DNA from 3 places in the Variovorax robiniae genome. Region 3 is predicted to be linked to each of the others. Evidence: predicted binding sites of a transcription regulator. Region 3 holds the regulator's gene; each other region holds the start of a gene.
The links. The regulator sigma-54, encoded in region 3, starts transcription at its own class of promoters, with help from an activator protein. The targets are predictions, from matches to a motif close to TGGCANGNAANCTGCTTT.
Positions count from the first base shown of each region.

Region 1 (4,161 bases), on a different contig from region 3:
CGTAGCGGCACCAGGTCGAGCCGACGCAGCTCTTCACCGTGCGCAGCGACTTGCCGTATGCATGGCCTGATTCAAAGCCCGCAGCAATCAATTCTTCCCAGATCGCAGGCAACTGCTCGACACGCGCACCGAACAGGTCCACGCGCTGGCCGCCGGTGATCTTGGTGTAGAGGCCGTACTTCTTCGCGACCTGCCCCACGGCGATCAGCCCATCGGCCGAGACCTCGCCGCCCGGCATGCGCGGCACCACGGAGTACGAGCCGTCCTTCTGGATGTTGCCGAGGAAGTAGTCGTTGCTGTCCTGAAGACTGACCAGGTCCTTCTTGAGCACGAAGTCGTTCCAGCAGGAGGCGAAGATGCTCGCGGCGGTCGGCTTGCAGATGTCGCAGCCCAGGCCCTTGCCGTGTTTGGCGAGCAGGTCGCCGAAGGTCTTGATCTCGCCCACACGGACCAGGTGGAACAGCTCCTGGCGCGAATACGGGAAGTGCTCGCACAAATGGTTGTTGACCGCCATGCCGCGCTTGCTCATTTCCATCTTCATGACTTGCGTGACCAGCGGCACGCAGCCCCCGCACGATGCACCGGCCTTGGTGCAGGCCTTGAGGTCGGCCACGGTGCAGGCGCCCTCGCCGACCGCTGCGCAGAGCTGCCCCTTGCTCACGTTGTTGCACGAGCAGATCTGCGCCGTGTCGGGCAGCGCTTCCACACCGATGCCCGGGCGCGCCTTGCCGTCGCTCGAAGGCAGGATCAGGAACTCCGGGTCCTCCGGCAGTGCAATGCCGTTGAGCGCCAGTTGCAGCAGGTTGCCATACTCGCTGGCATCGCCCACCAGCACGGCACCCAACAGTTGCTTGCCGTCCTCGCTCACGACGATCTTCTTGTAGATCTGCTTGTGCTCGTTGACGTACTGGTAGGCGCGCGACTTGGGCGTCTTGCCGTGCGCGTCACCGATGCTGGCCACGTCCACGCCCATCAGCTTGAGCTTGGTGCTCATGTCGGCGCCGGTGAAGGCGGCTTCATCCTGACCGGCGATGTGCTTCGCGGCAACGCGTGCCATGTCGTAGCCCGGTGCGACGAGGCCGAAAGTCTGGTCGTTCCAAGCCGCGCATTCGCCGATGGCGTAGATGTTGCGGTCGCTGGTGCGGCAGTGCGAATCCACCGCGATGCCGCCGCGCGCACCCACTGCCAGCAGGCTCTGGCGTGCCAGTTCGTCGCGCGGACGGATGCCGGCGGAGAACACGATCATGTCGGTCTCCAGGTGCGTGCCATCGGCGAACACCATGCGGTGCCGGGCCGTCGCGCCGTCGACGATCTCCACCGTGTTGCGGCCGGTGTGCACATGCAGGCCCAGCGCCTCGATGCTGTTGCGCAGCGCACGCCCGCCGCCTTCATCGACCTGCACGGCCATGAGGCGCGGCGCGAACTCCACCACATGCGTTTCCAGGCCCATGTCGCGCAGGGCCTTGGCGCACTCCAGGCCCAGCAGGCCGCCGCCCACGACCACGCCGGTCTTCGAGCGGGCGCCGCAGGCCTTCATCGCTTCCAGGTCCTCGATGGTGCGGTAGACGAAACAGTTGGCACGGTCGCGCCCCGGCACCGGCGGCACGAAGGGCGAGGAGCCCGTGGCCAGCACCAGCTTGTCGTAGTGCACCACTTCGCCGTCGGCGGTGGTGATGGTGTTGTTGCGGCGCTCGATGGCCACGGCCTTCGCGGCCAGGCGCAAAGTGAACCCGCTGCGCTCGAAGAAACCGGGCTCGACCAGCGAAAGGTCTTCCGCCGTCTTGCCCGAGAAGAACTCGGACAGGTGCACCCGGTCGTAGGCCGGACGGGGCTCTTCGCAGAGCACCGTGACCTCGGCCTGCGCGATGCCCAACTCGTGAAGCTGCTCCAGAAACTTGTGGCCCACCATGCCGTGGCCAATCACTGCGATTTTCATGTCGGATCCTGCACACACAACCGAAACCGTGAGGGTGCGGACCACCGGACGTCGCTGTCTGATACGACAGCGGGCAGTGGGCCCCCGCATGGAACGGATGCGAATCGGGTTGGAACAGACGGACTGCCAGCGTCATTGCTGTCGGTCCGCCTCGAATCCCGCCGTCATTAGCGGAGGCACTTGGCCTGCGGCAACGGTGCCGTGCAGGTCAGTGCAATGGTGTGAGCAACATCCGTGCCGGCTTCCAACAACCCGGAAAGCCGCGAATCCCGGCCGTTCAGGGCGCGACGTGCGCCCATCTGGTGCGCCGCAGCATTGCGAACGCACCGAACTGGGACGAGATGGGCGGGGCCGCATGTGCGGCTCTTCCGAGCACTGCCTTAAAGTGAAGTCTCCGACCACAGCCACCAAAGCCTGGAGCAGCAACCTTGGACCTCCGCGATCTCCAGTACTTCGAAGTCATCGCCGAACTCGAGCACATGGGGCGCGCGGCCGAACGCCTGCATCGCACGCAGCCGGCCTTGACGAGTTGCGTGCGCCGGCTGGAAGACGCCTGCGGTGCCGCCCTCTTCGAGAAGACCGGTCGCGGCATCCGTCTCACCGCCGCCGGCAAGGCGCTGCTCAAGTGGGCGCAGCGCACGCGCTTCGACGTGGAGAGCGCACGCCGCGAGATCGGCGACATCGGGCGCGGCCTCACTGGCAACATCAAGGTCGGCATCGTGCCGACCGCCGCGCAGTTCCTGCTGCCGCCCGCCGCGCGCGACCTGATGCGCGAGGCGCCCGGCGTCACCCTGCGCACCACGGTCGCGCTGGTCGACGTACTGAAACCGCTGCTGCGTGCGGGCGACATCGACCTGATGGTCGGCACCGAAGGCCCGACCGAATCGGGCTTTGCCTCGCAGTACCTGGCAGAAGACGTGATCGTGGTCGCCGCGAACGACAAGCACCCCATCTTCGACAAGCCCAAGCCCGGCCTCAAGGATCTCGTCGACTATCGCTGGGTGCTGCAACCACCCGGCGCGCCGACACGCGACTGGCTCGACCAGACCTTCGACCGCAACCGCATCACGCGCCCCGTGGTGCAGGTCGAAAGCACGATGCTGCTGATGCTGCCGACGCTGATCGGCGAGACCGGCCTGTTGAGCTTCATCTCGCGCCTGCACCTGCAGGCCGGCCGCTCCGGCGCAGCGCTGCGTGAAGTGAAGCTGCCCGCCACGACGATGCGCCGTCGCATGGTCGTGACCTATCGAGACAGCGGCTACATCTCGCCCGCCGCGCAACGGCTGATCGATCTGCTGGCGAAATACGCAGAGGGACCGCGGGCCTAGGAACGACGGGGGCGAAAGCATCGTCAGGCCGCTCGCGATGTCCGAAATTTGCATCCTCAATTCTTGTGAGCAACAGCGCTTGCGGAGGCTTGCCGCAGTGCATCGAAGCGTCGATGATTTGCAATGCAGGGTGGGCGTTCGCAAACCTGGGAGACCTCCATGGCCTGGAAGGAAATTGTTGGGTCGGCCTTCGACGCCGATGCGTTCGACGCTTACTGTCACGGGCTGAGTTGGACAGCGTGGCGGCCGTCGTTCATCACTGTCCACAACACCGCGGCGCCCTCCCTTGCGCAGCGACCCAATGGGTTCACCAAGACCCACATCCAGAACCTCGTCACCTTCTATCGCGACAAGCAGGGATGGAGTGCCGGTCCGCACCTGTTCATCGATGACCGGCAGATATGGGTGTTCACGCCCTTGACCGTCTCTGGCGTGCACTCGCCCAGCTGGAACAAGACGGCCTTGGGGATCGAGATGCTTGGAGACTATGACAAGGACGCCTTCGATTCGGGCAGGGGCTTGCTGGTCCGCCAGAACACCGTGGCCGCCATGGCGACGCTCTGCGCCATCCTGGGCATGGACCCCTTGACGATGAAGCTTCACCGGGAAGACCCCAAAACGACGCATGCCTGCCCGGGAACCCATGTCAAGAAGCTGGAGCTCATCCAGGACGTCCAGGATCTCCTTGTCCAGCGGCACGCTGGTGAACACCTCGTGTAGATCTGGGGATGCAATACCCCAAGCCGCATCTATCAATCTTCAAAAACTATCGATTGGACTGAATAGACCGCTCGTCGAATACTTGGCTCCATCAAACGCACCGCCCGCAATCACGCGGGACGGGCGCAACAGGAGACAAGTTCATGCAACAACACCGCGCTTTCACTGCCTCGCGCC
Region 1 covers NZ_JBBKZS010000029.1:12,427-16,587, reverse strand. Annotated here, with positions in the region: gene nirB (nitrite reductase large subunit NirB) at 1-1,936, opposite strand, end outside; gene WKW79_RS33115 (LysR family transcriptional regulator) at 2,365-3,264, shown strand; gene WKW79_RS33110 (N-acetylmuramoyl-L-alanine amidase) at 3,424-3,984, shown strand; gene WKW79_RS33105 (Bug family tripartite tricarboxylate transporter substrate binding protein) at 4,128-4,161, shown strand, end outside.
Region 1: a site for sigma-54 is predicted at 2,159-2,176, ahead of nirB (nitrite reductase large subunit NirB). Genes of this name have one in related genera too.

Region 2 (4,161 bases), on a different contig from region 3:
CGTCGCGTTCAAGATGCTCACCGGATTGCCAGCCCAGCATGATCCCGTCGCGCAAGTCTGTTCCAACCCGCTACTTCTCGCCGCTCCTGGGCATGCTTGCCGCCCAGGGCGTGGACACGGCTGGACTGCTCGCTCTTGCGAAGATCGACGCCGGGCGCATGGAGCGCAGCGACGGAATGCTTTCTCCACCCGAAGTGGAGGCGCTGGTCATCGCTACCAACCGCCTGACGGGCCGCACCGACCTCGCATTCGAAACCGCGCGAAGCATCAAGCTGAACTCCCACGACATGCTGGGCTATGCCTTGCTCAGTTGCCGTGACCTCGACCAGATGTTGCGATTGGCGAGTCGCTACTACCACCTCATCAATGAGTTGTTCGCGATGCAGTACACGCGCAAGGCAGGCGCCGGGCAGGTTGTCTTCACACCGGTTGTCGCTATGCCGGTGCAGGCCATGCGCTTCGTGATGGAACTTATAGCGGTGTCCGTGCACAACCAGCTCGAGATGGTTCTTGGTGCAGGCGTGCCCTACGAGGCTTGCATGGGGATGCCCGCGCCGGCACACCACGCACGCTACACCACGTTGATACCCGCACGCTTTCGCTTCGACGACAGCGCACTGCCCGGCATCGCGATGGCGTTCGATGCCGCACTGCTCGACCGCCCGCTTCCCATGGCAGAGCCCAAGGTCGTCGAGCAGATCGAGGAGCGGCTGCAGTCGCTGCAGCGGCGACCGGTGCCCGACCGCGGATGGGGCGACTATGTCGTCATGCTTTTGCGCGAAGCCCAGGGCCAGCAGGTCACGCTGGAGGACATCGCCCAGCGCATGAACATCTCTGCACGCACAGTCGACCGCAACCTGAAGAAGGAGCACCTGAACTTCAGGGACCTTTCCCAACAGGTGCGCCTCGAGCGGGCGCGCGAGTTGCTGCTGCAGCGCGGCGCCACCGTCTCACGGGTCGCGGAACAGCTGGGGTTCAGCGATGCCGCCAACTTCAGCCGTGCCTTTCGGCGTCAGATGGGCGTCTCGCCCGGCGCGTTCCAGCAGCAGGCGTTGTCTGCCCGCAATGCGTAGCCGCTTCATGCTTTGGCGACACCGTGCAAACCAGGTGTTGCAGCACTGAGCGGATGGCGTTGGCTGCAACGTGGCAGCCACCGCGCCGGCATCACCAGTTGACTTCGCGCTCCGGCGTGGCGCTGATGTGGTGGATCGACAGGTCGGCGCCGTCGTACTCCTCTTCCTGCGTCAGCCGCAGACCCATCGTGCGTTTCAGCGCGCCGTAGACCACCACACCGGCAACGGATGCCCAGGCGACCCCGATCGCCACACCGATCAGTTGCGCAATGAAGCTGACGCCGCCGATCCCGCCCAACGCCTGCTGGCCGAAGATGCCGGCCGCGATGCCGCCCCAGGTGCCGCACAGCCCGTGCAGGGGCCAGACGCCCAGCACGTCGTCGACCTTCCACTTGTTCTGCGTCAGCGTGAACATGTAGACGAAGATCGCGCCCGCCACGCCACCGACCACGAGGGCACCGATCGGGTGCATCAGGTCAGAGCCCGCGCACACGGCGACCAACCCGGCCAGCGGGCCGTTGTAGACGAAGCCCGGATCGTTCTTGCCCATGGCCAGCGCCACCAGCGTGCCGCCCACCATCGCCATCAGCGAATTGACCGCCACCAAGCCGGAGATCTTGTCGATGCTCTGCGCGCTCATGACGTTGAAGCCGAACCAGCCCACGCACAGCACCCACGCGCCCAGTGCCAGGAAGGGAATGTTCGATGGCGGATGCGCGCTGAGCGACCCGTCGCCTCGGTAGCGGTTGCGGCGCGCGCCCAGCAGCAGCACCGCCGGCAGCGCCAGCCAGCCGCCCACCGCATGCACGACCACGGAGCCTGCGAAATCGTGGAACGCATGCCCGGTCACCGATTCGATCCAGCCCTGGATGCCGAAGGCCTTGTTCCAGGCGATGCCTTCGTACAAGGGGTACACCAGCCCGACGATGACCGCCGTCGCGATGAGTTGCGGCCAGAACTTCGCGCGTTCCGCGATGCCACCCGAAATGATCGCGGGAATGGCGGCGGCAAAGGTCAGCAGGAAGAAGAACTTCACCAGCTCATAGCCGTTTTGCTGCGCCAGCGACTCGGCGCCGACGAAGAAGTGCGCGCCGTAGGCGACGCCGTAGCCGACCAGGAAGTAGACCACCGTCGACACCGAGAAATCGACCAGGATCTTGACCAGTGCATTCACCTGGTTCTTCTTGCGGACCGTGCCGAGTTCCAGGAAGGCGAAGCCCGCGTGCATCGCCAGGACCATGATCGCGCCGAGAAGAATGAACAGCGCATCCGCGCCCCGATGTAGTGCATCCATGAAAGTTTGGTACCGATACTGCTTGAGAGTGGTGCGTTGCCAGCCCTTCGCCGGCGCATGGATCGCGATGCAAGCAATATTGGTGCCCAATTGGCTTCTTCATGGTGCGGCAGCTACAGTTTGGTGCGCACCGCGTGGGACGATGGCTCCGCCCGGCCGCGGAGAGCAACCGGGTCGCAAGGCACCTGGCATCTCTCGCGTCCGTGCGGCGAAATTCCCGCGGCCGTATGATTCGCCCCCCGCACCCTCCGGAGGCACCCATGCCCGACGACAACGCGAAGTTCGACAAGGAAGCCATCTCCCTGATCGAGTCTCTCAAGGGCCGGCGCAAGCCTGCCAAGCGAGCGCCGCGGACGGGGTCGACGGCCAAGGGCGAGAAGTCGCCCGCCAAGGCGCCGGTGGTCGTTCGGCGGGCTGCCGGTCGCTTCTAGTCGCTGCGCTTCAGGCGGAAGGCACCGGCGCGTCTTCGCGCAGCAGGCCCTTGCGCTTCAGGTCGCCCCAGAGCTCGGGCGGAATCGGATGGGCGAACCAGCGCAGGTTCTGTTCCAGTTGCTCGACGGTGCGCGTGCCGGCGATGAAGGATGGGATGGCGGGATGCGCGACCACGAACTGCAATGCCACGGCCGGCAACGGCACCTGGTACTGCGCGCATACGGCTTCGATGTCGGCCACGCGCTTCATGATCGCGGCTGGCGCCGGCGCGTAGTTGTACTTGGCACCCGGCTTCGCGCCGGTTGCCAGGATGCCGGAATTGAAGCCTCCGCCGACGACCACGGCCGCGCCGCGCTGCTCGCACAGCGGCAGGAATTCATCGAGCGCATCCTGTTCGAGCAAGGTGTAGCGGCCCGCCAGCAGGAAGCAGTCGAAGTCGCGCTGGCGCAGCGCTTCATGACAGACCTCCCATTCGTTGACGCCCACGCCGATGGCCTTGACGACGCCTTCGGAACGGAGCTTCTCCAATGCCTTCCAGCAGCCATCCATCGCCTGCTTGAACACCGCGGGCTGGTCCGTGCCGCGCGTGAAGACATCGATGTCGTGGATGAAGCAGATGTCCATGCGCTCCAGGCCGAGGCGCTGAAGCGAGTCCTCGAAGGAGCGCATCGTGCCGCCGTAGCTGTAGTCGAAGTGCATCGTGAACGGCGCGGCGTCGACCCAGGGCGCGAACTTGATGTCCGAGCGGCGGGCGGGCTTGAGCACCCGGCCGACCTTGGACGACAGCACGAAGTCGTCACGGTTCTTCCACCGCAGGCTCTGCCCGGTGCGCAGTTCCGAGAGGCCGTGGCCGTACATGGGCGCGGTGTCGAAGTAGCGAACGCCCGCGTCCCAGGCCGCGTTGAACATCGCATCCGACTCGACCTCTGGCACGGCGCGGAAGATGTTGCCGACAGGTGCCGTGCCAAAGCCGAAGGCCGTGACATCGAGGTCGACCCGGCCCAGCTTGCGCCTTTGCGTGGGGTTCAATTCGTCGTCTCCATGGCTTGTGAGCGCGAGGCCGCCGAGGCGCCGTTCGCGCGCGCTTCGGCCATCCAGGGCTGGGCTGCCCGCCGAGGCGCCTTGCCACCACCACGAATCAACTCCGCCGCCTTCTCGCCGATCACGATCGACGGCGCATTGGTGTTGGAGCTGACCAGCCGCGGCATCACCGAGCTGTCGCAGATGCGCAGCCCCTCGATGCCCCGCACGCGCAGTTCCGGGTCCACCACGGAATTCACATCGCCGCCCATGCGGCAGGTTCCTACCGGGTGGTAGGAAGTGCGGCCGAACTGTCGTGCATACGATTCGAGCTCGGCTGGC
Region 2 covers NZ_JBBKZS010000003.1:327,411-331,571, reverse strand. Annotated here, with positions in the region: gene WKW79_RS09700 (AraC family transcriptional regulator) at 39-1,073, shown strand; gene WKW79_RS09695 (ammonium transporter) at 1,165-2,367, opposite strand; gene WKW79_RS09690 (hypothetical protein) at 2,628-2,798, shown strand; gene WKW79_RS09685 (aldo/keto reductase) at 2,809-3,828, opposite strand; gene WKW79_RS09680 (GMC family oxidoreductase) at 3,825-4,161, opposite strand, start outside.
Region 2: a site for sigma-54 is predicted at 2,438-2,455, ahead of WKW79_RS09695 (ammonium transporter). Genes of this name have one in related genera too.

Region 3 (4,161 bases):
TCGACGACAGGGCTGGAGCTTCCTCCGGACTGGTACGAGGTGCCTCGCTGCAAGCTGGTCTGCAGATCGACACGGGGCATGTTCCAGGCGGCGGCGATCTTGGCAGCTTGCGACGCGGCTGCGGCATCTGCATCGGCGGCCAGGATGGCCGGATGGGACTTGAGCAACACCCCGGCAACCGCTTCGGACTGCGGCGCAACCGCTGCCGCATCGCGCACCGGCAATATCTGCACAGCAGGCCGACTCACCAGGTTGGCCACCTGGGCGCTTGCCTCCACCGAGGCAGATTGCCGCTGTTGGAAGCTGATCCTTGCCTGCTCCAGGCGGGCCTGGGTCTGGGTCAATTCGGAGCCACGACCGCGGTCGACCGCGACGATATCCTCCACTCGCTTGACCAGGTCCTGGTGGGCGGCGACGTTGTCCGCGGCGACGCTGGCGAGCTTGGATTGCTTCAGTGCCTCCAGATAGAGGTCGGCGATCTGGCCGCCGATCTGCTCGGCGCTGACGATGACGCGCTGCTCTGATGCGGTCAGCCGGGCTTTCTGCCGGTCGATCTCGGCATCGGACTTGCCGCCGTCGTACAGCAGCTGGCTTCCTCGAAGGCCGATGTCACCGGACTGGACCGAGCCCGAACCCGTCACCCCAGTGCTACGGCCCGGATCGGCAACGAGGTCCACCCGTGGAGACCAGGCCGCCTGCGCCTGGGTTACCTCGAAATTCGAGGCGCGGGCCGTGGAGCGTGCCGCCAGGACCTTGGGGTTGGAATCGAGTGCGCTTCGCACCAGCACTTCCAGGGCCTGCGCACGAACAGTTTCGATCGGCAGGAAGCTTCCGAGCAGGCAAGAAACTACAGCAATCGCAGCACGAAAATTCATACGGGTCGGTCGAAAAGGCGAACTTCAGGAAATCAAGAACCGACTGGTGAAAACCGTGGCTAATGCTGTAAAGATGGTTACTTATTGTAACCTTAAGTTTTGCAATTGATTGACAGTCTGGGGCGCTGGCGGCGCTGATCGAAGCATTAACTCACCGGGAGTGTGGATTACTTCACTCACCAGCCTCACCACGCTGTCCAGATGCCGGAAATCGCGGAAATGCGAGGCCAATCCGCCCATGCGCGAACACGAGGGGGCGGATGCGGGTCAGGTGCCGGTCGGGTCTTGATCGGCCGCGGCGGACGGCCATTGCGCAGGCGGCACGCGCCCTGATCGTGCAACCATCGTGCAGCGGCTGCGCCCGAGCGGGGGCCGTGCTTCCCGGAACGAACGCAGCGCTACAGCGCCTTGCGCAAATTCGCCGGCGCGATCCGCAGCGCCTCGCGGTACTTCGCCACCGTCCGGCGCGCGCACTCGATCCCCTGCTCCTTGAGCATGTCCGAGATCTGGCTGTCCGACAGCGGCTTCTTGATGTTCTCGCTGGTCACGAACTGCTTGATCAGCGCCCGCACCGCCGTGCTCGACGCATTGCCGCCCGTCTCCGTGCCCAGCGCAGAGCCGAAGAAGTACTTGAGCTCCACCGTGCCGTAGGGCGTCGCCATGTACTTGGCGGTCGTCACGCGGCTGATGGTCGATTCATGCAGGCCCAGCTCGTCGGCGATCTCGCGCAGCACCAGCGGCCGCATGGCCAGTTCGCCATGCACGAAGAAGTTCTTCTGCCGCTCGACGATGGCGTTGGATACGCGCAGGATCGTGTCGAATCGCTGCTGGATGTTCTTGATGAACCAGCGCGCCTCCTGCAGCCGCTGCGACAGCGCCTGGCTGCCCTCGCCCTTGTGCGCCTTCAGCGCGCCGGCGTAGATGTCGTGCACGCGCAGGCGCGGCATCACGTCCGGGTTGAGCATCACGCGGAACTTGAGCGAGGCGCCGCGGCCGGTGCGGGAGACGATCACGTCCGGCACGACCACGTTGCGCTCGACGTCGACAAAGCGCCGGCCCGGCTTGGGCTCCAGCCGCGCGATGAGCTGCATCGCGCCGCGCACCAGTTCTTCGTTGCTCTTGGTCAGCGTGGCCAGGCGCTTGAAGTCGCGGCGGGCCAGCAGGTCCATCGGCAGCTTGCAGATCGCGATGGCGACCTTGCGCACCTGCTCCTCGTCCTCGGATTCATCCTCATCGGCCAGCGCGCGCAGCTGGATCGCCAGGCATTCGCCGAGGTCGCGCGCACCCACGCCGACCGGCTCCAGGCTCTGCAGCAGGCCCAGCGCCATCTGGAAGCGGTGCACAAGTTCATCGAACTCGTCGTTGTCGCTGCCGGCCAGGCCCGAGGCCAGCGCAGGCAGCGAGTCCTCCAGGTAGCCGTCGTCGTTGAGCGACTCGATCAGGAAGCTCAGCGCGGCGCGGTCGGTATCGTCGAGGCGCAGGCCCAGGGCCTGGCGGTGCAGGAAGGCCTGCAGCGACTCCTGGCTGCGCGCCAGTTCGGTGGCGTCGGCGCGCTCGTCGCCGTTCAGGTTGTTGGCACGCGCGGGGGCGTCGCCGCCCCATTCGCTGTCGTCGGGCACCATGTCGACGGTGCCGTCGCCGCCCCAGTCGGGCTCGCCGTCGGAGACGCCGTCGGCGGTCGCATCGGCGGTGGCGGCATCCGCATCGTTCGAAGCGGCGCTCGTGGCGGGGCCGTCGGCGCCGTTGGCGGCTGGCACGGTCGCGAAGTCGTCGTCCCGCGGCGGCGGCGTGTCCGCAGCCTCGAGGCCGAACTCCTCGCGCACGGCCTCTTCCGCGGTACGTTCCAGGAACGGGTTGTCGTCGAGCATCTGCTCGACTTCCTGGCTCAGTTCCAGCGTCGACAGCTGCAACAGCCGGATCGACTGCTGCAATTGGGGCGTCAGTGCCAGGTGCTGCGATACGCGCAGCGACAGGCCTTGCTTCATGCCGAGGCCCCTACATTCTGAAATGCTCGCCGAGATACACCCTGCGTACCTCCGCGTTGTCGACGATCTCCGAAGGCGTGCCTTGTGCCAGCACTTGCCCGTCGCTGATGATGAAAGCGTGATCGCAGATGCCCAGCGTCTCCCGCACGTTGTGGTCCGTGATGAGCACGCCGATGCCGCGCCCCTTCAGGAAGCTGATGATCCGCTGGATCTCGATCACGGCGATCGGGTCGATCCCCGCGAAGGGCTCGTCCAGCAGGATGAAGCGCGGCTGGGTGGCCAGCGCCCGCGCGATTTCCACGCGCCTGCGTTCTCCGCCCGACAGTGACAGTGCCGGGGAATCACGCAGATGTTCGACGCGCAGGTCGGTCAGCAATTCGGTGAGGCGCTGCGCGATCCGGCCTTCGGTCAGCGGCACGCGCTTGCCCTTGGCATTGGTCTCGAATTGCAGCTCCAGCACGGCGCGCACGTTCTGCTCGACCGTCAGCTTGCGGAAGATCGAGGCCTCCTGCGGCAGGTAGCTCAGCCCCATGCGCGCGCGGCGGTGGATCGGCATGTGCGCGATCGGCTCGCCGTCGATGGTGATGTCGCCGGCATCGGCCCGGACCAGGCCCACGATCATGTAGAAGGACGTGGTCTTACCGGCGCCGTTGGGACCGAGCAGGCCGACCACTTCGCCCTTCTGCACGCCCAGCGACACGTCCTTGACCACCATGCGGCTGCCGTAGGACTTCTGCAGGCCGCGCGCTTCCAGGCGGCTGCCGTTCCCGGCGATACCCGCGACGGCGCCGCCACCGGACCCGAGCAAAGGCTCGCCGCCGGTGTCGATCAAGGCGTTGTCGTTGCGCATCACGGACGCGCTTCCCCACCGAGCGTGGTGGTGGAGCGCAGGCCGGCGCCAGGGGCCGGCGCGGGCGGCGGAGGCGCGGAGCCGGCCCTGGGGCTGCCCGGCACTGCGTTGGCCGGCGGACGCGGCGTGAGCACCGCACGCACCCGCGCACCTTGCGTGCCGGTCGACACGGCAGCGTCCGGCGGCACGGTGGAGCCGTTGACTGTGAAGGTGTCGTTGCTCTGGTCGTAGACGATCAGCGGGCCGCTGCTTTCGTCGTTGACCTTGCTGCCGATCAGGCGCCGCATCACGGCATGGCCGATGAACTTGACGTTGTCGGCGCGGCTGTCGTACTCGATGCGGTCGGATTCGCCCTCGATCCACTCGTCGCCGCCGGGCGCGTCGCGCTTCTGCTTGTAGTAGGCCAGCTTGCCGGGTGCGGCGGTGACCACGCCGTACTGGTAGCCCTCAG
Region 3 covers NZ_JBBKZS010000012.1:9,877-14,037, forward strand. Annotated here, with positions in the region: gene WKW79_RS23915 (TolC family protein) at 1-875, opposite strand, end outside; gene rpoN (RNA polymerase factor sigma-54) at 1,274-2,860, opposite strand; gene lptB (LPS export ABC transporter ATP-binding protein) at 2,871-3,710, opposite strand; gene lptA (lipopolysaccharide transport periplasmic protein LptA) at 3,710-4,161, opposite strand, start outside.